Regions from separate parts of the Nonomuraea sp. NPDC047897 genome, predicted to be linked through region 1. Evidence: predicted binding sites of a transcription regulator. Region 1 holds the regulator's gene; the other holds the start of a gene.
What was found. Region 1 encodes HspR, which represses chaperone genes until heat shock. Its sites were predicted from a motif close to ANTTGAGTCNNNNNGACTCAANT; they were not measured.
Positions count from the first base shown of each region.

Region 1 (11,680 bases):
GCAGCGAGCGGAGGAAGAAGGCGAGGTTGTGGGGGCGCTCGGCCAGCCGGCGCATGAGGTAGGGGTACCAGTCGTCGCCGTAGGGCACGTAGACCCGCACCTGCGCGCCCAGCCTGGCCAGCCGCCGCTGCTCGGCGGGCCTGATGCCGTAGAGCATCTGATGCTCGTACGCCGAGAAGTCGCGCCCGTGCAGCACCGCCAGCGCCGAGGCGATCTCGACCAGCCGGGGGTCGTGCGTGGCGACCATGGGGTGGCCGGAGCCGGCCATGAGCACCCTGAGGCAGCGCACGAACGACCGGTCGATGTCGGCCGGCGAGGTGTAGGCGCCGGGCGCCGTGTAGGCGCCCTTGCACAGCCGCACCCGTGCCCCCTCGGCGGCCGCGAGCCGGGCGCAGCGCTCCTCCGCCTCGGGCAGGTAGGCCTGGACGACGACGCCGACGGAGGGGTGCTCCTTGCGCAGCGTGGCGTGCACCGAGTGCAGCCCGGCGATCGTGTCGTGCTCCTCGGCGTCGAGGGTGAGCGTGATGCCGCGCAGGGCCGCGTGCTCGCAGATGGTGGCGGCGTTGTCGAGCGCGAGCTGCTCCGACAGCCGCAGGCCCAGGGCGGTCAGCTTGACCGACACGTCGGACCCCTCGGGCAGGCGGCCGAGCAGCGCGAGGTAGGCGCGCACCTCGCCCTCGGCCTGCGCCCGGTCGGTCACCTCCTCGCCCAGGTGGTCGGCGGTGACGAGCAGCCCGTCGCGGGTCAGCTCGGAGACGACCGCGCCCACGTCCTGGGCGACGTAGCGCCTGACCACGTCCCTGGTCAGCGGAGAGGTGGACACGAGGCGCTCGACGCGCTCGCTCCTGGAGGCGGCTAGCAGGACCTGACGAAGCACGTAACCACCCTAGTCCTCGCGTCCGGTCGGGCCCGCCGCATCCGGTCGTGAACCGCTCGGCGGCGCGGTCCGTCGTAGGGGTATGCGAACGATGACAGCGACTCTTCTGGCCGGATGTCTGCTCGCGGCGAGTTGCGGCACGGAGACGCCCGACGGGCGTGCCGCCTCGTCCACCGTCCCCTCCTCCAGCACGCCGGTCTCCGCCACCGCGGTGTCCACCGGCACCGCGTCCACCGGCACCGCGTCCTCAACGCCGCCCACCGGCGGGCCGGCCAAGGGACCGGAGCCGGTCAAGCCGACGGGCGACGCGATCGACGTCCGCAAGGTGCGCTGGACGAAGGCCAAGCCCGTCGCCAAGGGCCGCAAGGTGCAGCTCGTCTGGATGTCGGGCGTCGCGCCGTGCACCGTGCTCGACCGGGTCAAGGTCACGGAGACGCGCAAGCGCGTCACGATCACCCTGTACGAGGGCACCTCGCCCAAGGCGAAGAACGTCTCCTGCATCATGATCGCCATCGAGAAGACGACCACGGTCAAGCTCAAGGCCCCGCTCGGCAAGCGCCGGATCGTGGACGGCGCCAAGAGCTGACACCCACGGCGATTCGAGCACGCCGACGGCGAACATGAGGGAATGCGCAGGCCGTCCTTGGGGTTGAGTCGAGTAGGCTCAAGACGTTTGACAAAGACACCCGTCATTCGTACCTTGAGTCTGACCGACTCAACTTTGACTACAAGGACGTACTCATGGCACGTGCGGTAGGTATCGACCTGGGGACGACCAACTCCGTCGTCTCGATCCTCGAGGGCGGTGAGCCCACCGTCATCGCCAACGCGCAGGGCTCGCGGACCACGCCGTCCGTGGTCGCCTTCGCGAAGAACGGCGAGGTCCTCGTCGGTGAGGTCGCCAAGCGGCAGGCCGTCACCAACGTGGACCGCACGATCCGCTCGGTCAAGCGGGAGATAGGCACCACCTGGTCCAAGGAGATCGACGGCAAGAAGTTCTCTCCGCAGCAGATCAGCGCCTTCGTCCTGCAGAAGCTCAAGCAGGACGCCGAGGCCTACCTGGGCGAGAAGATCACCGACGCCGTGATCACCGTCCCGGCCTACTTCAACGACGCCCAGCGCCAGGCCACCAAGGAGGCCGGCACCATCGCGGGCCTCAACGTGCTGCGCATCATCAACGAGCCGACCGCGGCCGCCCTGGCCTACGGCCTCGACAAGGAGGAGGACCAGACCATCCTGGTCTTCGACCTCGGCGGCGGCACCTTCGACGTGTCCCTGCTCGACGTCGGCCAGGAGGACGGTCACGGCTTCGTCGAGGTCAAGGCCACGTCCGGCGACAACCACCTCGGCGGCGACGACTGGGACCAGCGCGTCGTGGACGAGCTGGTCAACAGGTTCAAGAACGCCCACGGCGTCGACCTGGCCAAGGACAAGATGGCCCTCCAGCGCCTGCGCGAGGCGGCCGAGAAGGCCAAGATCGAGCTGTCCAGCCAGTCCGAGACGACGATCAACCTGCCCTACATCACGGCCTCGGCCGAGGGCCCGCTGCACCTCGACGAGAAGCTGACCCGCGCCGAGTTCCAGCGGCTCACCGCCGACCTGCTCGAGCGGACCAAGGGCCCGTTCCACCAGGTCATCAAGGACGCCGGCATCAAGGTCGCCGACATCGCCCACGTGGTGCTCGTCGGCGGCTCGACCCGCATGCCCGCCGTGTCCGAGCTGGTCAAGGAGCTGACCGGCGGCAAGGAGCCCAACAAGGGCGTCAACCCCGACGAGGTCGTCGCCATCGGCGCCGCCCTGCAGGCCGGCGTGCTCAAGGGCGAGGTCAAGGACGTCCTGCTGCTCGACGTGACCCCGCTGTCGCTGGGCATCGAGACCAAGGGCGGCATCTTCACCAAGATCATCGAGCGCAACACGACAATCCCGACGAAGCGCTCGGAGGTCTTCACCACGGCCGAGGACAACCAGCCGTCGGTGCAGATCCAGGTCTTCCAGGGCGAGCGCGAGATCGCCTCCTACAACAAGAAGCTCGCCACGTTCGAGCTGACCGGCATCGCCCCGGCGCCGCGCGGCATCCCGCAGATCGAGGTCACCTTCGACATCGACGCCAACGGCATCGTCAACGTCTCCGCCAAGGACCTGGGCACGGGCAAGGAGCAGACGATGACGATCACCGGCGGCTCCGCGCTGCCGAAGGACGACATCGAGCGCATGATGCGCGAGGCCGAGTCCTACGCCGAGGAGGACAAGAAGCGCCGCGAGGAGGCCGAGGTCCGCAACAACGCCGACGGGCTCGCCTACCAGACGGAGAAGTTCCTCCGCGAGAACGACGACAAGGTCCCCGGCGAGATCAAGACCGAGGTCAACGACGCGCTGGCCGAGCTGAAGAAGGCACTGGAGGGCACGGACACCGACGCGATCCGCACCTCCGCCGAGAAGCTCGCCACGGTCAGCCAGAAGATGGGCTCGGCGATCTACGCCCAGAGCCAGCAGTCCCCCGGCGAGGGCGCCCCGCAGGACGCCGCGCCCGGTGAGGGCGCCCAGGCGAAGGCCGACGACGACGTCGTCGAGGCCGAGATCGTGGACGACGAGCCGAAGAAGGACAAGTGATGCCGCCGCGTGACAACGGACACGAGCACAGCGAGCCGGTGATCCGCGACAACCGCAAGATCGACCCCGAGACGGGCCGGGCCCGGGTCAGCTCGGACGGCAAGCCCGAGCAGCCCGCCGAGGCGCCGGCCGACGGCGCGGCCGCCGGGGCCGGGGCCGGCACGACCGGCGAGGACGCCGAGCTGCAGGCCCAGCTCGCCGAGCGGACCGCCGACCTGCAGCGTCTCCAGGCCGAATACACCAACTACCGCAGGCGGGTCGAGCGTGACCGCGTCGCGATGCGCGAGCAGGCCGTCGCCGGCGCGCTGACGGAGCTGCTGCCGGTGCTCGACGACATCGGCAGGGCCCGCGACCACGGCGAGCTCACCGGCGGCTTCGCGAAGGTGGCGGAGTCGCTGGAGGCGGCGGTCACCAAGCTGGGCCTCAGCCCGTTCGGGCAGAAGGGCGAGCCCTTCGACCCGACCGTCCACGAGGCGCTGATGCACAGCTACTCGCCGGACGTGACGGAGCCGACCGCGGTCGAGGTGCTGCAGCTCGGTTATCGCATGGGTGACCGGGTGCTGCGCCCGGCTCGGGTGGCCGTGGCCGAGCCCGACGACGCCCCCCCGGCGTCCGCAGACGACGACAACTGACCAAGAGGACGAAGGGCCATAGATGAGCACCAAGGACTACCTGGAGAAGGATTACTACGCCGTCCTTGGTGTGCCCAAGACCGCCACCGCCGACGAGATCAAGAAGGCCTACCGGAAGCTGGCCAGGCAGTACCACCCCGACACCAACCAGGGCGACACGGCCAAGGAGACCAAGTTCAAGGAGGTCTCCGAAGCCTACGACGTCCTGTCCGACGGCAAGCGCCGCAAGGAGTACGACGAGGCGCGCACGCTGTTCGGGTCGGGGATGGGCGGCCAGCGTCCCGGCGGTGGCGGGTTCCCGTTCGACTTCGGCGACCTGTTCGGCGGCACGGCCGGCCAGCCGGGCGGCGCCGGGGCCGGCGACCGTCTCGGCGACCTGTTCGGCGGGCTGTTCAACCGTGGGGGCGGCACGACCCGCACCACGACCAGGACCACCAGGCCACGCCGCGGCCAGGACGTCGAGTCGGAGGTCACGCTCACGTTCACCGAGGCGGCCGAGGGCACCACGGTGTCGCTCCGGCTGACCAGCTCGGCCGCCTGTACGGCGTGCAGCGGCACGGGAGCCAAGGCGGGCACGACCCCACGGGTCTGTCCGACCTGCGAGGGCACCGGAGCGGCCAGCCGCAACCTCGGCAACTTCGCCTTCTCCGAGCCCTGCCGCGACTGCAAGGGCCGCGGTCTGCTCGTGGACGACCCCTGCCAGGTGTGCGAGGGCAGCGGCCGGGCCAAGAGCACGCGCACCATCCAGGCGCGCATCCCCGCGGGGGTGGCCGACGGCCAGCGGGTCAAGCTCAAGGGCAAGGGCGCGCCGGGCGAGAACGGCGGGCCCGCGGGTGACCTCTACATCCAGACCCACGTCAAACCGCACGCGGTGTTCGGTCGGAGCGGCGACCACCTGACGATCACCGTGCCGGTGACGTTCTCGGAGGCCGCGCTCGGCGCCGAGATCAAGGTGCCGACCCTGAAGGGCATGCCGGTCACCCTGCGCATCCCCGCGGGCACGCCCAACGGCCGCACCTTCCGGGTGCGCGGCCGCGGCGCCACCCGCAAGGACGGCACCAAGGGCGACCTGCTCGCCACCATCGAGGTGCTGGTGCCCAAGACGCTCGACGACAAGTCACGCGACCTCCTGACGGAGTTCGCCACCGCTGCCGCGGGCGACGACCCGCGGGCTGATCTCATTCAGAGAGCCAGAAGCGAGTAGCCGATGGACGCCAACTATTTCGACCTGTCCGACGACACTCCCGTCTATGTGATCTCGGTGGCCGCCCAGCTTTCGGGCCTGCATCCGCAGACGCTGCGGCAGTACGACCGGCTGGGGCTGGTGTGCCCGGGTCGCACGGCCGGGCGCGGCCGTCTCTATTCGACACGTGACATCGTCCAGCTGCGCGAGGTGCAGCGCCTGTCCCAGGAGGAAGGCATCAACCTCGCCGGCATCAAGCGGATCCTGGAGCTGGAGAACGAAGCTCTGCGGCTGCGTGAGGAGGTTCACCGGCTGCGCGCCGAGATGCAGATGGTCAAGGCGCTGATCCGCTACGAGCTGCCACCGGGGGCCTAGAACAGATGGACTACAAGCTCACTCAGAAGAGCCAGGAAGCGCTCTCCGGGGCCATGCGGCGCGCCGCCGCCGAAGGCCACCCGGAGATCGCGCCGGCGCACCTGCTGACGACGCTGCTCAGCCAGACGGGCGGCACCGCCGTCCCGCTGCTGGAGGCCGTGGGCGGCGACTGGAAGGCGCTGCGCGCCAGGGCGGAGGAGCTGCTCGCCGCCCTGCCCAAGGCGCAGGGCTCGACCGTCAGCGCGCCGTCGAGCTCGCGACAGCTCCTGACCGTCATCAACACCGCCGCCCAGCGCGCCAAGCGCCTGGAGGACGAGTACGTCTCCACCGAGCATCTGCTCGTGGGCCTGGCCACCGACGGCGGCCAGGTGGCCGAGCTGCTCAAGGCGCAGGGGGCGACGCCGCAGGCACTGCTGGACGCGTTCGAGAAGGTGCGCGGCCACGCCCGCGTCACCAGCGAGACGCCCGAGGACACCTACCAGGCGCTGGAGAAGTACGGCGTCGACCTCACCGAGCGGGCCCGCGGCGGCCGGCTCGACCCGGTCATCGGCCGCGACTCCGAGATCCGCCGGGTCGTGCAGGTCCTGTCCAGGCGCACCAAGAACAACCCGGTGCTGATCGGCGAGCCCGGCGTCGGCAAGACCGCCGTGGTCGAGGGCCTGGCCCAGCGGATCGTGGCCGGTGACGTGCCCGAGTCGCTGCGGGGCAAGCGGCTCATCTCACTCGACCTGGGCGCGATGGTGGCCGGCGCGAAATACCGCGGCGAGTTCGAGGAGCGGCTGAAGGCCGTCCTGTCCGAGATCAAGGAGAGCAACGGGCAGATCGTCACCTTCATCGACGAGCTGCACACGGTCGTCGGCGCCGGGGCCGCCGAGGGCGCGATGGACGCGGGCAACATGCTCAAGCCCATGCTGGCCCGCGGCGAGCTGCGCATGATCGGCGCCACGACGCTCGACGAGTACCGCGAGCGCATCGAGAAGGACCCGGCGCTGGAGCGGCGCTTCCAGCAGGTGTACGTGGGCGAGCCGACCGTCGAGGACACGATCGCGATCCTGCGCGGGCTCAAGGGCCGCTACGAGGCCCACCACCAGGTGCAGATCGCCGACAGCGCGCTCGTCGCCGCCGCCGCGCTGTCCGACCGCTACATCACCAGCAGGTTCCTCCCGGACAAGGCCATTGACCTGGTCGACGAGGCCGCCTCCCGGCTGCGTATGGAGATCGACTCCCGTCCCGTGGAGATCGACCAGCTCCAGCGCAACGTCGACCGGATGAAGATGGAGGAGCTGGCGCTGTCCAAGGAGACCGACGAGGCCTCCGTCCAGCGGCTCGAACGGCTCCGCAAGGAGCTGGCCGACCGCCAGGAGGAGCTCAACGCCCTCGTCGGCCGCTGGGAGCGCGAGAAGGCCGGGCTGAACAAGGTCGGCGAGCTGAAGAAGCAGCTCGACGAGGCGCGCGGCGCGGCCGAGCGGGCCCAGCGCGACGGCGACTTCGAGGCGGCGTCGCGGCTCATGTACGCCGAGGTGCCCCGGCTGGAGCAGGCCCTGCTGGAGGCGTCCGAGGCCGCCCAGCCCGAGGACGCCATGGTCAAGGAGGAGGTCGGCCCCGACGACATCGCCGAGGTCATCTCGTCCTGGACCGGCATCCCGGCCGGCCGCCTGATGGAGGCAGAGACGGCCAAGCTGCTGCGCATGGAGGACGAGCTGGGGCGGCGGCTCATCGGGCAGCGGCAGGCCGTACAGGCCGTGTCCGACGCCGTACGGCGCAGCCGGGCCGGCATCGCCGACCCCGACCGGCCGACGGGCTCGTTCATGTTCCTCGGGCCCACCGGTGTCGGCAAGACCGAGCTGGCCAAGGCGCTGGCGGAGTTCCTGTTCGACGACGAGCGGGCGATGACCCGCATCGACATGAGCGAGTACTCCGAGAAGCACAGCGTCGCCCGGCTGGTCGGCGCGCCTCCCGGCTACGTCGGCTACGAGGAGGGCGGCCAGCTCACCGAGGCCGTGCGGCGCCGGCCCTACACGGTGGTGCTGCTGGACGAGGTGGAGAAGGCGCATCCCGAGGTCTTCGACATCCTGCTGCAGGTGCTCGACGACGGGCGGCTGACCGACGGCCAGGGCCGCACGGTCGACTTCCGCAACACGATCCTGATCCTCACCTCCAACATCGGCTCGCAGTTCCTGGTCGATCCGACGCTGGAGAACGACGCCAAGCGCGAGGCCGTCATGAGCGCGGTCCGGGGCTCGTTCAAGCCCGAGTTCCTCAACCGGCTCGACGACGTGATCCTGTTCGACGCGCTCGGCTCGGAGGAGCTGACGCGGATCGTCGACCTGCAGGTCGATCGGCTCGCCCGGCGGCTGGCCGACCGCAGGCTGACCCTGGAGGTCACCCCGGCGGCCCGCGAGTGGCTGGCGCTGACGGGTTACGACCCGCTGTACGGCGCCCGCCCGCTGCGCCGGCTGGTGCAGTCGGCGATCGGCGACAAGCTGGCCAAGGCGGTGCTGTCCGGCGAGGTCGTCGACGGTGACCAGGTCAAGGTCGATCTCGGTGACGACGAGCTGACCATCCAGCGCGCCTGACGCCCGGCGATGGAAGCCCGGCGGCCTTTCGGCCACCGGGCTTCCGATTGTCGGTAAGGACTGCCCCAGCCTTCGGGCAAGCAGCCGTCCGCCCGTCGCCCTCCTGACTAGCTTGGCGCTTCATCGGATCGCCGAAGCACGATCAGGGGGACGTGAAGTGTCATCTCGGAACATCATTGCGGTGGCCGCTCTGACCGCGGGGGTGAGCTGGCCGGGAGTGGGCCCGGTGACCGCCGACTCGTGCCGGCCGGCGTCCGTCGACTCCGTCGCCGCGTCGGCCTGCGACGAGCTCACCCGCGCCGTCGGCGAGGGACGGCTCGACGACGACGAGGAGCTGGGCAGGCTCGTCACGCGGACCGCCCAGCGCCTCGGCCTGACGGGCCTGAACGACCGAGCCCTGGACGGATCGGCTCCGACGGACGGCGCCATCGCGGGGAGCGCCGCCCGGGACCACGAGGACGGCGGCGAGGGCCGTGAAGGTGGCAGAGGCGAGCAAGGCGGCAAGGGCGAGCAGGGCGGCAAGGGCGTGGGGAAAGGCAAGGGGAAGGGCAAGGGGCGCGGCGAGGGAGGGCCGGCCGTCGACTCGCACGTGCCGGAGCGGCCGGCCGTCCCCACGCCCGGGGGCCTGCCCGGCGTACCCGCGGTGAATCCGGCGCCCGACCTGCCCGGTCTGCCCGTGCTGCCCGTCGCGCCCAGCGGCATGTCGTCCGCCGGCGCGCCGTCGACGAGCGAGGCCGCGTCCGCGCGCCGTCCGGTCGACCCGGACCGTCAGCGGACCGCCCCGAGGACCCACCAGAAGGGCGAGACTCTCCCGGACCTGCCGAGCGTGCCGGGACTGCCACAGCCGCCGGCCCTGAACCCGGCCGGCGGCGTGCTGCCCGGCCTGGGCCTCGACTGACCGCGACCGCCCTCCCGGGCAAGAGCCTCGGGCAAGACGCCTCGGGCAAGACGCCTCGGGCAAGACGCCTCGGGTAAGCAGGCCTCGGGTAAGCAGGCCTTGGGTAAGCAGAGTGTCCCCTCCTCGGCAGGCCATCGGGACAACCCGAAACCACGCGGCAGACCGTCCCGGGCACCGGAACCACACGATCGGCGGCCCGGGACAGCCCGCAGCGGGCCGCGCCCCTCACGGTCGCGGCCCTGTCGCGCCGGCGCTCAGGACACCAGCGCGTCGAGCTCGTCCTCCGGCAGCCCGAGATCGACCCTGATGCGGTAGCGGGTGCGCAGCAGCGCCTCGTGCTCGGGGTCGTCCTCGTCGCTGGCCAGCACGGCCTGCGTCACCCATTCGAGTCCGGCGTGCAGGTCGCCGTAGGCGACGAGGGTCTCGGCGATCGTGTGGGCGGTCGCCGTGGTGACGCCGCCCTCCGCTCTGAGTGTCTCGATGACCTCCCTGGCCTCGTCGGACCGGTCCAGCTCGAACAGCGTGTCGGCGATTCCGGCACGCGGGTCGACGATCGACTCGCCACCGTCCTCCACCGCGCGCTGGAAGCACTCCAGCGCCCGCGCGGGCTGCCCCGCCGCTCGCCACTCCTCGGCCGCCAGGACCAGGATCGACGCCCTGGAGACGTCGCCCGAGGAATAGCCCAGCGCGACGTCGTACAGCCGCTGGGCCAAGGAGCCGTGGTCGTCGGCCAGCAGGGCCTGCTCAAGCAGGCGATCAAGGTGCTCACGGGTCACATGCGCCACACCGCGAGACTACCGAGCCCTTTGCCGGTTTGCCCCGGCAATGCGCATCGCCGATCGGCCACGACTTCACCACCGTCAGGTCAAAGGATGGCGGCGATCGGCGTGTCGGCACGGCCCCCGGGCATAACTGCCGTCGCGCGCCGCGAGTCGAGGGGGCCGTCATGGGCATGTCCAAGCAGATGACCTTCGTCTTGGGATGCGCCCTCGTGCTCTCCGCGGTGATCCCGGGCGCGTCCGGCTATCTGTCGGCCAGGCTGGAGGCCGTCGAGGCGGCCGAGCGCAACCTGCGCGCGGTCGAGGCGCGGCTGACCGCGCGGATGGTCCGCGAGGACACCCGGCCCGTGTCGTTCCCCGCGCCCTGTGTGGGCGGCCCCGCCTCCGTCGCCGACAGGCGGCACTCCCCCCGCTAGCCGCGCCCCGCGCCCGCCCGCCGGAACGGCCGCCGAGGAGCGCCGCTCAGGAGCGCCGGGTCACGAGGAGCCCGGTCACGAGGAGCCCGGTCACGACCGGTCAGGAGGGGCCGGGGGACCAGGCGCGGAGCTGCCGCGACAGGAAGCCGCGGATGAGTTTCTTGGCCGCGTCGATGATCTCCGGCTCGCCCTCGGGGTGCCGCCGGAAGGCCAGCTTCAGCACGGCGTCGCCGGCCTCGACCGCGACCAGCATGGCCACGTCGAGTTCGTGGCTGTCGGCCAGCCCGAACTCCTTGAGCAGCAGCCCGCGCAGCCGCCCGGCGATGACCGTGTTGTTGTCGGAGGCGGAGTCGAGCAGGTTGAGGTCGACGACGTCGCCGAAGTGGAGGCTCTTGAACCCGGGAACGGTCCGGTGCATGTCCACGTACTCGTCGATGATCGCGTCGACGGCCTCCCACCAGCCGCGGTAGTCCTCCTCGATGAAGCGGTGGCCCACCCGGGAGACGAACTGCTCGACGTTGCGCCGGGTCAGCTCCTGGGTGATGGCCCGCTTGTCGGGGAAGAACTGGTAGACCGATCCGATGGCGACGCCGGCGCGTTCGGCGATGCGGGTGGTGGACAGGGCCTCGTAGCCCATCTCGTCGAGCAGCGCCGCGCAGGCGTCGAGCATCCGCTGGACCCGGCGCGCGCTGCGGCGCTGGGTGGGCCGGCGCCGCAGCGACGGCGGGCTGGCGCAGTCATCAGTCTGGGGGGTCGGCACGTCCTCATCTTCTCCTGAAGCGGCCGACCGTCACCCGTCGATTACACATTTCTGACGGCGGCGGACAGCCGCGCGAAGCCGCGCATGGCTCCGGGGAGGGCCCGGGACAGCGCGTAGCCGAGCTTCGCCTCGGTGTTGACGGGGACGACGGCCTGGTTGCGGCGCACGGCGCGCAGGATGTGGGCCGCGACGCGCTCGGGCGGGTAGCCGCGCAGTTCGGCTCCCGCTTCGGCGAGTTCACGCAGGTCGGGGCCGACGTAGGTGGCGTTGCGGGCGATGGCCGTGGACACGAAGCCGGGACAGATCACGCTCACGCCGATGCCGTCGGCGGCCAGCTCGGCCCGCAGGCACTCGCTGAGCGTCTTCACCGCCGACTTCGCCGCCGAGTAGGCGGGCAGCACGACCGTCGGAGCGAACGCGGCCATGGAGGCGATGTTGACGATGTGGCCTCCCTCGCCGCGTTCGACCTGCTGGGCGGCGAACAGCCGGCAGCCGTGGACGACGCCCCACAGGTTGACGTCGAGGGTCCTGCGCCAGTCGTCGAGCGAGTGGTCGAGGAAGGGGCCGCTGACGA
Region 1 covers NZ_JBIDCC010000004.1:477,342-489,021, reverse strand. Annotated here, with positions in the region: gene ACGF0J_RS12355 (proline dehydrogenase family protein) at 1-877, opposite strand, end outside; gene ACGF0J_RS12350 (hypothetical protein) at 969-1,463, shown strand; gene dnaK (molecular chaperone DnaK) at 1,619-3,487, shown strand; gene grpE (nucleotide exchange factor GrpE) at 3,487-4,119, shown strand; gene dnaJ (molecular chaperone DnaJ) at 4,142-5,323, shown strand; gene ACGF0J_RS12330 (heat shock protein transcriptional repressor HspR) at 5,327-5,677, shown strand; gene clpB (ATP-dependent chaperone ClpB) at 5,683-8,253, shown strand; gene ACGF0J_RS12320 (hypothetical protein) at 8,435-9,151, shown strand; gene ACGF0J_RS12315 (hypothetical protein) at 9,406-9,936, opposite strand; gene ACGF0J_RS12310 (hypothetical protein) at 10,098-10,346, shown strand; gene ACGF0J_RS12305 (TetR family transcriptional regulator) at 10,447-11,106, opposite strand; gene ACGF0J_RS12300 (SDR family oxidoreductase) at 11,148-11,680, opposite strand, start outside.

Region 2 (11,680 bases), on a different contig from region 1:
GTCAAGCAGGTGTTCGGCGAGTCGCTGGTCAACATGGACGACCCGCGGCACGCCCGGCTGCGCCGCATCGTCACCCGCTCGTTCAGCCCACGCATGCTGGCCGGGCTGCAGAGCGACATCGAGGCGGCCTGCACGCGCATCGTCGACGACGTCGTCAAGGACGGCCCGCGCGACTTCGTCGACCAGGTGGCCGCCCGGCTGCCCATCCACGTCATCTGCGACATGCTGGACATCCCGCAGGAGCTGCGCGCCAAGGTCCACCAACACGTCGACGTCTCCACCGCCTACACCGGCGTCCGCCCGAGCCTGGCCCGCAGCGTCCAGCTCGCCGGCCAGAACATGCTGGCCCTGCTGGCCCTGCAGCGCATGGTCATCAAGCTCGGCCACGAGCGGGCCGCCGCCCCGGCCGGCGACCTCATCTCCCTGCTGGTCACCGCCAACCCCGACGGCGAGAAACTGACCGACAAGGAGCTGGGCTCGTTCTTCGCCCTGCTGCTGGTGGCCGGCAACGAGACCGCCCGCAACACGATGGCCCACGGCATCAAGCTGCTCACCGACAACCCGGCGCAGCGCGAGCTGCTGATGAGCGACTTCGACGGCCACATCAACGGCGCGATCGAGGAGATGGTCCGGTTCGTCTCGCCCATCATCCAGTTCAGGCGCACGGTGACCCAGGACTACTCCCTGCGGGGCCTGGAGCTGAGGAAGGGCGACAAGGTCGTGCTGTTCTACGGCTCGGCCAACCGCGACGAGAGCGTCTTCCCCGACCCCGACACGTTCGACATCACCCGAGACACCAAGCCGCACGTCGGCTTCGGCGGGCCGGGACCGCACTTCTGCCTGGGCGCCAACCTGGCCAGGCAGGAGATGCGCACGATGTTCCGCGAGCTGCTGACCAGGCTGCCCGGCATCCGGTCGGTCGGCGAGCCGGAGCTGCTGCTGTCCAACTTCGACAACAGCGTCCGCAGCCAGCCGTTCACGTTCTGATCAGAGGGGGCCGGTCAGGCGCGGGTCTCCTCGGGCGCGAGGACGTTCGTCCTGATCGTGGGAACGTGATCAGTGCGGAGACCAGCATCATCACGGCGCTGATCAGCATCGCGGCCCGAAACCCCGCGTCGAACACCGCGGGCCGTTCGAACGCGTCGCCGACCAGTCCCACCAGCGGGGGCACGGCCGCCACCGCGAGGAGGCTGCCGGTCCGGGCCACCGCGTTGTTCACGCCGCTGGCGGTGCCCGCGTAGCGCTCCTCGGCGCTGGCCAGCACGGTCGCGGTGAGCGGCGCCACCGCCGCCGACAGGCCGAGGCCGAAGACGGTCACCGCGGGCAGCACCTGCAGCGCGTACGAGGAGCCGGGCCCGATCGCGCTCATCCAGACGAAGCCGAGCCCGGCCACCAGGATGCCGGCCGTCATCGGCAGGCGGGGCCCGTGGCGCCTGGCGATCTCCCCGGCCCGGGGCGACAGCAGCATCATGAGGATCGTGACCGGCAGCAGGGCCAGCCCGGCCGCCACCGGCGAGAAGCCCGACACCACCTGCAACTGGATGACGAGCAGGAAGAACACCACGCCCATCGCGGCGTACATGATGAGTGTGACGACGTTCACCGCCGTGAACACCCGGTCGCGGAACATCCCGACCGGCACCAGCGCGGCGGGCGAGCGGCGCCGCTCGACCACGACGAACGCGACGCCCAGCAGCACGCCCACGACCAGCGGCGCCGGGGCGCCCCGCTCGATCAGCCCGTAGGTGATCCCGGCCAGCGCGAGCGCGGCCAGCGCCGAACCGAGCACGTCGAAGCGGCCCGCGGCCTGCTCGTCGCGGCTCTCCGGCACGTGCCGCAGCGTGACCAGCACGACGAGCAGCGCGAACGGCAGGTTGATCAGGAACGCCCACCGCCAGCCCGCCGTCTGCACCAGCCAGCCGCCCAGCAGGGGCCCGATCGCGCTGGCCACGCCGCCGAGGCCCGACCAGAGGCCCACGGCGCGCGGCCGGTCGGCCCGGACGAACGACGCCTGGATGATCGCCAGCGATCCCGGCGTGAGCAGGGCGCCGCCGATGCCCTGCAGCGCGCGGGCGGCGACGAGGAACTCGATGTTCGGCGCCAGCCCGCACAGCGCCGAGGCGACCGCGAACCAGACGGTGCCCAGCAGGAAGATGCGGCGCCGGCCGAACCGGTCGCCGAGCGAGCCGCCGAGCAGGATCAGCCCGGCCAGGGTGAGCGTGTAGGAGTTGACCGTCCACTGCAGGCCCGCCATGCCCGCGTTCAGCTCGTCACCGAGGAAGGGCAGGGCGACGTTGACCACGGTGCTGTCGAGCATGGCGAGGCCAGAGCCGAGCACGGTGGCCGTCAGGATCCACCGCCCGCGGGCGGAGGTGAACATCACGTGCCCGTTGTCCATGGGCCAATCCTGTCACCGGCGCCACCGGCGCCGGATCTTGCCCCCGCTGCCTGCCTGTTGGATGGGGGCATGACCCGGACCGCTGTCACCCGACTCCGTCAGGCCGTCGCCCGAACCGCGGCCGCCACACGCGACCGTACCGCCACGGGACGGCCCCCGGAGGACGCCGACGACCTCGTGGGCACCTTCGCCACGGACGGGGCACTCGGCTTCGATCCGTTCCCGTTCCTCCACGCCCTGCACCAGGCAGGTTCGCAGGCCGTCGTCATCGGCCAGGTCGCCGGCATCATTCACGGCTCCGCCGAGCTGACCGGCGACCTCGACCTGCTGTGGGACGGGACGCCCGCGGAGGCGCGCGCCCTGCGCGACGCCCTCGTCATCGCCGGCTGCGCCGAGCCGCCCGACCTCGACCACCCTCAGGTGGCCTACCGGGTGACCGGGGCCGGCGGAGACCTGTGCACGCCCGCCCTGGCGTGGGGCGGCCTCGACGTCGCCGCGTGCCTGGCCCGAGCCGTGCACGCGGACGACCCTTCGGGTCTCACGATCCGCTACGTCGCCCTCGACGACCTCATCCGCATGCGGCGGGCCATCGGCCGGCCGAAGGACCACCGCCGCGCCGACGAACTCGAACGCCTGCGCCCCTGACCCCGCCGCCGGACTCGGCGTGAGCCGCTGCCGGCGCATCACTCGGTCACGGGGCAGCCGCCGCCACGAGTGCCGGCACGAACGACACAGCCACCGACACAGCCACCGCCTCCTCTTCGCCGTTGCCGGCGAATCGCGCAGGGAGGCGGTGGCCGGCGGGTAGCCGGCTACGGCCTGGCGAGGGCGTACATCTTCGTGGAGCCGACCTTGATCGTGGTGCAGTAGTACTCGGGTCCGGCCGCGTTGGCGGCGCTGTTGCACGCCTTCGCACCCGCGGTGGTGTACGGGAACCACCTGACGATGACCTGCGCGGAGGCCGGCGCCGGAGCGAGGGCGACGACCATGGCGGCGGCGGCGATGGTGGTCGACATCCCCACGGAGATGCGCTTCATTGCATTCTTCATACGCCGATCCTTTCCAGGCTGGGGGGCTCATCCGGAATGGAGCGTTGTGCCAGAAAACGCACGCTCATTCCGGCAGTGCCGTTAACGGATTTGCGGTCCGAGTCTATGGAGCAGGCGCCTGATTTCCGCCTGGTTTCCGCACAGCCTCCCGGTTCGGGAGGTCAACCCCGGAACCCGCTGACCCGGAGCGCCTGACCGCTACCGCGCCGGCGGCCGGGGGCCGGCATGATGATCGTCTCGCGGTTACACTCGTGTGGTGTCAGCAGGCGAGAGGGGGCGGGGGCCCTGATGGACGCTGAGAACGGTGCCGCGCCGGCCATGCTGTTCCGCCTCCTCGGACCTGTTCGGCTGGAGACGAGGGCCGGCCGGGTCACCTTCTCCGGCAAGCGGGGCGCCCTTCTCGCGGCGCTGCTCCTGCACGCCGACCGGGTGGTCTCGACGCAGCGGCTGGCGGAGGCGATCTGGGATCGGCCGCCGACCGGCGGCTCGGCCTCCCGGGTCAGGATGCTGGTCTCCGAGGTGCGCCGTACCTGCGTCGCGGTGGGTGCGGACGTCATCGACACGCAGCGGCCGGGCTACGTTCTGCGACTTGCCGCCGGCCGGCTCGACCTCACCTGCTTCCACTCCCACGTGGCTCTGGCCCGCGAAGCCGTGGCCGCGGGCCGGCCGGAGGAGGCACTCGGGCGGTACGACGAGGCGCTGAGCTGGTGGCAGGGGGCTCCCCTCTGCGGGATCAGCGGCTCGTTCGCCGAGGCACAGGCCCAGTGGCTGGAGGAGCAGAGGTTCGACGCGCTGGAGGAGCGGCAGGCCGTGCTGCTGACACTGGACAGGATTTCCGACGTCGTCACGGAGGCACGCGCGCTGGCCGGTGAGGCGCCGCTCAGGGAGCGCCTGCACGGGCAGCTCATGCAGGCGCTGAACCGGAGCGGGCGGCGCGGCGAGGCGCTGGAGGTGTACCGGCAGTTCCGGAACCGGATGGTCGACGAGCTCGGCCTGGAGCCCACGGACGAGCTCCGGCAGGTGCACCAGCGGATCCTCCGGTCCGACACCTTCGCGCAGCAGCAGCCGGACCCGCGCAGCGCATCGGCGCCGCGGCGGGACGAGCCGCTCGTGTCGGTGTCCGCAGGGTTCCTGCCCGTGCCCAGCCAGCTTCCCGCTCCGCCCGCGTCGTTCACGAACAGGAGCTCCGAGCTGCGGGAACTCGATCGGCGGCTGGCCTGCGGCACGGACAACGTCGGCGTCGCCGTGATCAGCGGCCCCGGCGGCATCGGCAAGACCTGGCTCGCGCTCCACTGGGCGCACACCCGGCGCGACCGTTACCCGGACGGCCAGTTGTATGCGAACCTCCGCGGTTTCGACGACGCCGACGAGCCGGTGTCGCCGAGCACCGTGCTGCGCCACTTCCTGGGAGCACTGGGAGTGCCGCCTGCGGTCATCCCCGTGGAGCAGGAGGCGCAGGCCGCGCTGTACCGCTCTGTCCTGGCGGGCCGCCGGCTGCTCGTCGTCCTGGACAACGCCGGAGACGGCGCCCAGGTGACGCCGCTCATCCCCGGCAGGCCGGGCTGCACCGTACTGGTGACCAGCCGCAACCGGCTCCTGAGCCTGCACGCCACCCACTCCGCCCACCTGCTGGAGGTGAACGCCTTCTCCGACGAGGAGGCCCACCGGATGCTCTCCCACCATTTCGGCGCCGAGACGATGGCCGCCGATCCGGCCTCCGTCGGGGTGCTGCTGGAACACAGTGGGGGGCTGCCCCTGGCGCTGGGCGTGCTGGCCGCGCGCGCCACAGCCCATCGTGGTTTTCCCCTGGCCGTGCTCGCACAGGAGCTGCTCGACCCGGCGACCAGGCTCGACGCGCTGCAGACGGGCGATCTGGGCGCCGGCCTGCGTGCCGTGTTCGCCTCCTCGTACGCGGCGTTGGACGAGCGGGCCGCCCGGCTCTTCCTCCTGCTGGCCACGGCCCCTGGCCCTGACATCGGCCTGCCCGCGGCGGCCGCCCTCGTCGGGCTGCCGCCCGCCGAGACCCGTGCCCTGATCGCCACGCTCGAGACCGCCAACCTGATCCGGCAGCACTCCCCGGGCCGCTACCGCATGCACGACCTCGTCCGGCTCTACGCCGCCGAACGGGCCGAGGCCGACCTGCCCGCAGCAGCCCGGGCACAGGCTCTGGTCCGGGTGGTCGACACCTACACCGCCATCGCCTGTACCGCGGACCGGGTGCTCTTCCCGCACCGTCCCGCCATCGCCATCGCCGCCTGGCAGGGGGACGTCCCGGCCGTCGAGGACACGTCCGCCGCGCTGGCCTGGTTCGAGACGGAGCTGCCGTGCCTGCTGGCCGCGCAACTCCTCACCCCCGGCCTGGGCATGGACGTGGCGGGCTGGCAGCTCGCCTGGGGCATGAACACCTTCTTGCTACGCCGCTCCTACACCCGGGAACGGCTCGACGTCTGGAAGGTCGCGCTGGCGGCCGCGGACCGGCTGGACGATCCGCACACCACCGCCGTCGTTCACTGGCACACGGGCTACGCCTATGCGGCAGCCGCCCGGATCGACGAGGCGGTCGGCCACCTCGACCGGGCGTCGGAGGTGTTCGAGCAGGTGCGGGATCGGTCCAGGCTGGCCCAGGTGCACCACACGACGGGGTGGATGTGGAGCGTCCACGGTCAGCCGCGGCGCGGGCTCGGCCACGCGCAGGCCGCGCTGCGGCTCCAGCGTGAGGTGGGCGACCCCATCTGGGAGGCCAACGCCCTCAGCGCGGTGGGCTGGATCCGACTGCAGCTCGGCGAGCACGAGGCAGCGCGCGCCGCATGTGAGCGAGCCCTCACGCTCTTCCGCCGCCACCACGACCGCGGCGGCGAAGCCGCGACGCTGGACAGCCTAGGCCTGCTCGCCTTCCGCCGGGGCGACCACGAGCGCGCGCTGGAGTACTACGGGCAGTGTCTGGACCTGCGCAGGGGCACCGGCAACGCGTTCCAGAGCGCCGACACGCTGGTGGGCCTGGGGGACGCCCACGACGCCGCCGGAAACGACGCGGAGGCGAGGGCCGCGTGGCGGGACGCGCTGGCCCTGTACGGCTCCCAGCATCGCCTGGCCGAGATCGAGCGGGTGGAGAAGAAGCTGGAGCTCTCAGCGGTCCGCGGATGACTTCGGCGGAGACTCCTCGCGATCAGGGGTGGCCGCCGAGCGCCCTGAGCACGAATCCCGACACCAGCTCGCCGGCGGCCTCGACGCTGACCGCGCCGCTGATGAGGGGCACCCGCTCCGCGCCGATCACGGCGAGGATCATGCGCGCTGTGGCGGCCACGTCGGGCACCTGGAAGTCGCCGGACGCGATGCCGGTCTCCAGGATCTCCACCAGGATGCGCTGCATCGGCGCGACATGCTCGGCCAGCCGCTGGTAGGCGTCGGGTCCGAGCGTCGCGCTGAGCTCGGCCGGGCCGGGATGCGGGTGCGCCACCAGCCCGGCGAGCTGTAGCCGGACGAACGCCCGCAGCCGGTCGGCGGGGGAGGCCCCCTCGGGCAGCTCCTGCTCGTAGCTGTCGATGAAGTAGCGGGTGACCTGCTCGGTGAAGGCCAGCAGCAGCGCGGCCTTGTCGGGGTAGTAGTTGTAGAGGGCGGTGCGGGTGATGCCTGCCTCGCCGGCCACGTCCGTCATGGAGATGGCGTCGATGCCCTGCTCCCGCGACAGGCGCGAGACGGCCCCCAGGATGCGGTCACGCGTCTGGGCACGGTGCTCGCCGATGGTGGCGGCGGAGATGCGGGGCATAGGCCTTATGGTAGGACGGACGGCGGCCCGCCACTCGTGGTCCGGTCAGGCGGCGGTCTTCACCACGTGCAGCAGTTCGGTCAGCACCTCGGTGTTGAGCTGGTAGGCCAGCTTCACCTCGCGGATGATCCGCTGCTGCTCCCGCTCGTCCAGGTCCAGGGCGTCGAGCCGGGCCCGATACTCGTTCTTGAACCTCGGCAGGCTGCCCACCTCGTCGAACACGTAGAAGTCGACGCCGCCGCCCTTGCGGTAGCCGTAGATCTTCTGCAGCTCCATCCGGATGAACTGCCCGCCCGACAGGTCGCCCATGTAGCGGGTGTAGTGGTGGGCGATGTAACCACCCGGCCAGTCGGCGACCTGGTGGATCCTCGCCACCAGGGTGCGCGTCGCCTTGGAGGGGGCGACGCGGTCCCGCCATCCCGGCCCGTAGATCGCGGCCAGGTCGCGCTCCAGTGCCTGCTCCCGGTAGAGCTCCGGGAAGACGAACCTGCCGGCCACGGGGTGGCCGGCCAGCGTCCTGGAGACCCCGTCGAGTGCCACGTAGGCGAAGTAGTGCTGGGCGACCATCTCGCCGTACTCGGCCGGGGTGAGCCGGCCGCCCATCAGCTCCGTCAGGTAGCTCTCACCCTCGGCCGACTCGTGGTCGCTCCAGGTGGCGCTCTTCAGGATCTCGGAGAACGACGTCACACTTCACCCCACCGCGTACGAATGTTTCATGACGAAGTGTCACAAACCTGGGGTGGCCGCGTCAAGTAGGAGACGACACCGTGTCGTCAAACCGGTCCCCAGGGAGACGGGAGGTATGTCCCGAAAAAATCCGGTGATCAATGTGGCTGCCGGGTCAGAATGGCTGTGAGAAGGATTCGCGTGTACGCCGGTGAGGTGCTCTTGCGGTTATGTACAGTTCGTCTCCTGCGGGTCTCGCCTGCCCGCTCCCTCCCACGTGAATCGAATTCCTCGCACGTCGAGCGCGTTATCCGAATCTACCCGCACGCATATCGAACGGGACCACAGACGGGACCGAGGCATCCCTTTGACTCAACACCGATTCCCCATGTTCGGCGCCCCGGACGAGGCAGGTGGCCCAGCGGTCGCCAACGGCTACCCGGCGTATCTGCTCGGTCGCCGCTGCCCGCCCCGAACACCGCCACCGGCGGACGACGACGCAGCGGTAGGTGACGGGGCGGCTCGGGAAGGACAGTCCCGCACCGGAGCGGCCTCCGCCACGGCGGACAGCCCATGACCCCCGTCCCGCCCGGGGTGCGTGAGGCCGGTGTGGGGTCAGGTCACTCGCCTGGGCGCACCAGGCCGGTCTCGTAGGCGTAGACGATCGCCTGGGCTCTGTCCCGCAGGCCCAGCTTCATCAGCACCCGCCCCACGTGCGTCTTGACCGTCTGCTCGGCCACCACCAGTCGCTCCGCGATCTCCTGGTTGGACAGTGCCTGGGCGACGAGGGTCAGCACCTCGGTCTCGCGTTCGGTCAGCTCGGCCAGCCGCCTGGTCGTCGGCGCGCGCGGCCCGCCCAGCCGCGCGAACTCGTGGATGAGCCGCTTGGTCACGGCCGGGGCGATGAGCGCGTCACCGGCGGCGACCACCCGCACGGCCTCGGCGAGCTGCGTGGCCGAGGCGTCCTTGAGTAGGAACCCGCTGGCCCCAGCCCGTAACGCCTCGTAGACGTAGTCGTCGAGGTCGAACGTGGTCAGGATGAGCACCTTGGGCCCGTCGCCGCCGGCCAGCAGCCGTCTGGTCGCCTCCAGGCCGTTCATCACCGGCATGCGCACGTCCATGAGCACCATGTCGGGCCGGAGCTCGGCCGCCCGTCGCACCGCCTGCTCCCCGTCGGCCGCCTCGCCCACGACCTCGATGTCCGGCTGAGCACCCAGGAACACCCCGAACCCGGTCCGGACCATGCCCTGGTCGTCGGCGATCAGCACCCGGATCATCCCCTGCCCCCTTCGCCCCCGCGTCCGTGGCGGGTTTCCTCTCGGCTGGCGTCGCCCCCGCTCACGACGGCACCTCGGCAGCGGCGACGGGCAGGGTGGCCGCCACCTCGTAGCCGCCTCCGGCAACCGGCCCTGCCTGGAAGGTGCCGCCCAGCAGGGACGCCCGCTCCCGCATGCCCACCAGCCCCTGACCCGCTCCGGGCGCGCCGGCGGGGGCGGTGCCGGGGCCGTTGGCGATCCGCAGTCGTAAGCGGTCGCCGTCACGGGTGAGGGCGAGGGTGACCGCCGCCCCCGGCGCGTGGCGCATCGCGTTGCTGAGCGACTCCTGCACGATCCGGTACGCCGACAGGCCCACGGCCGGCGGGAGCCCGTCGAGCGAGCCGGAGCGCTCGACCCGTACGGTGAGGCCGGTGGTGCGGGCGTTGGCCACCAGCTCGTCGACCCGGTCGAGGCCGGGTTGCGGGGCCGTGTCGCTGCGCCCCTCCTCGTCGCGCAGCACGCCGAGCACCTGGCGCAGCTCGGTGAGGGCCTCCAGCGACAGCGTGCGGATCTCCGCCAGCCCGGCCTCCAACTGGGCGGCGTCGCCCGCGGCCTTCATCGGCACGGCCTCGGCCTGGATCGCGATGACGGACATGTGGTGGGCGACGACGTCGTGCAGCTCGCGCGCGATGCGGGCGCGCTCCTCCAGCACGAGCTGGGCGCCGAGGGCGAGCTGGGTGCGTCGCTCCTCCTCGACCAGCCGGGCCGTGGCGCTGCGCCGGATGCGCACGTTGTAGCCGAACAGGATCGTCACCGTGACGACGACCGTGCCTATGGGCATGCTGGCGGAGTCGATGATCCACATGGCCAGCACGCTGACGACCCAGACGGCGAACGTGATGGGCCTCGCGCAGCGCACCGCCACCGAGTAGAGCACCAGGGTGTACGTCACGATGAACGGCATCGTGTAGGGCATGCTCATGTCTTCGGCGGGACGCAGCGCGCCCACCACGAACAGGTAGGCCGGGATCAGCGCCAGCACCGTCCGCCAGGCGGCGAGCGGCAGACGGTCACGCAGCATCAGCGGCAGGGCGACCGTCAGGGCGGGCAGAGGCAGCAGGCCGTCGTTGACGGGCAGCGGGCTCTCCTCGTTCCACGATCCGGACTCGCTCAGCGTGCCCACGAACAGGACGTAGGCGAGCACGAGATCGGCCACCAGCGCCAGATGCACCCGCTGGAACGGCAGCAGCACGGCCAGCCAGCGCGGCGCCCTCGGGGCCGTCAACCGCCCCGTGCGCACCGGCGGCGGATCCGCTTGCCCCCGGAACAGCGCCAGCGCGAAGGGACGCACCGCTGCCGAGATCACCGGGCCAGCTTACGGGCCGGGCCGGGCTCCGCACATCAGCCCCAGGTCCTCATCCCCAGGTATGACTTACATGATTACGCTCGCTCTGAGCGAACACCGGCAGACAAGGGAACATTCGGAGGCTCTGATGAATTGAGTCCATACAACTCAACCCTTTGGAGTTCGCATGAGTGAGAGCTTGATCCTGCCGGTCCTGCCGCTCGATGACGAGGTCGTGCTGCCGGGCATGGTGGTGCCGCTGGACCTGTCCGACTCCGAGGTGCGGGCGGCCATCGACGCGGCCGAGTCGGCCGGCCGCGCATCCGGGCGTAACAAGCCGCGGGTGCTCCTCGTTCCCCGGATCGACGGCCGCTACGGCGCCGTGGGCGTGCAGGCCGTGGTCGAGCAGGTGGGCAGGCTGCCGGGCGGCGAGCCCGCGGCCGTGGTGCGCGGCGTCGACCGGGTGCGCGTGGGCACCGGCACCACCGGCCCCGGTGCCGCGCTGTGGGTGGAGGCCATCACCGTCGACCCGGCCCCGGTGAGCGAGCGCGCCCACGAGCTGGCCAAGGAGTACAAGGCGCTGGCCACCACGATCCTGCAGAAGCGGGGCGCCTGGCAGGTGGTCGACCAGGTCAACCAGATCGACGACCCCTCCGTGCTCGCCGACAGCTCCGGCTACACCCCCTGGTTGACCACGGCCCAGAAGGTCGAGCTGCTGGAGGCCGCCGACCCGGCCGACCGGCTGGCCCGCCTCGTCGAGTGGTCCCGCGAGCACCTCGCGGAGCTCGACGTGGCCGAGACGATCCGCAAGGACGTCCAGGAGGGCATGGAGAAGCAGCAGCGCGAGTTCCTGCTGCGCCAGCAGCTCGCCGCGGTGCGCAAGGAGCTGAAGGAGCTCAACGGCGACTCCGCGGAGAGCGAGGAGGAGGACTACCGCGCCCGGGTGGAGGCCGCGGACCTGCCGGAGAAGGTCCGCGAGGCCGCTCTCAAGGAGGTCGACAAGCTGGAGCGGACCTCCGACCAGTCGCCCGAGACCGGCTGGATCCGCACCTGGCTCGACACCGTGCTCGACCTCCCGTGGAACGAGCGCACCGAGGACACCTACGACATCAGTGGCGCGCGGTCCGTGCTCGACGCCGACCACACCGGCCTCGCCGACGTCAAGGACCGCATCATCGAGCACCTGGCCGTACGCAAGCG
Region 2 covers NZ_JBIDCC010000008.1:213,552-225,231, forward strand. Annotated here, with positions in the region: gene ACGF0J_RS19830 (cytochrome P450) at 1-987, shown strand, start outside; gene ACGF0J_RS19835 (MFS transporter) at 977-2,398, opposite strand; gene ACGF0J_RS19840 (hypothetical protein) at 2,468-3,043, shown strand; gene ACGF0J_RS19845 (hypothetical protein) at 3,211-3,447, opposite strand; gene ACGF0J_RS19850 (BTAD domain-containing putative transcriptional regulator) at 3,736-6,591, shown strand; gene ACGF0J_RS19855 (TetR/AcrR family transcriptional regulator) at 6,614-7,213, opposite strand; gene ACGF0J_RS19860 (heme oxygenase (biliverdin-producing)) at 7,259-7,900, opposite strand; gene ACGF0J_RS19865 (response regulator) at 8,500-9,156, opposite strand; gene ACGF0J_RS19870 (sensor histidine kinase) at 9,218-10,501, opposite strand; gene lon (endopeptidase La) at 10,668-11,680, shown strand, end outside.
Region 2: the regulator HspR is predicted to act here: its motif matches at 10,632-10,654, upstream of lon (endopeptidase La).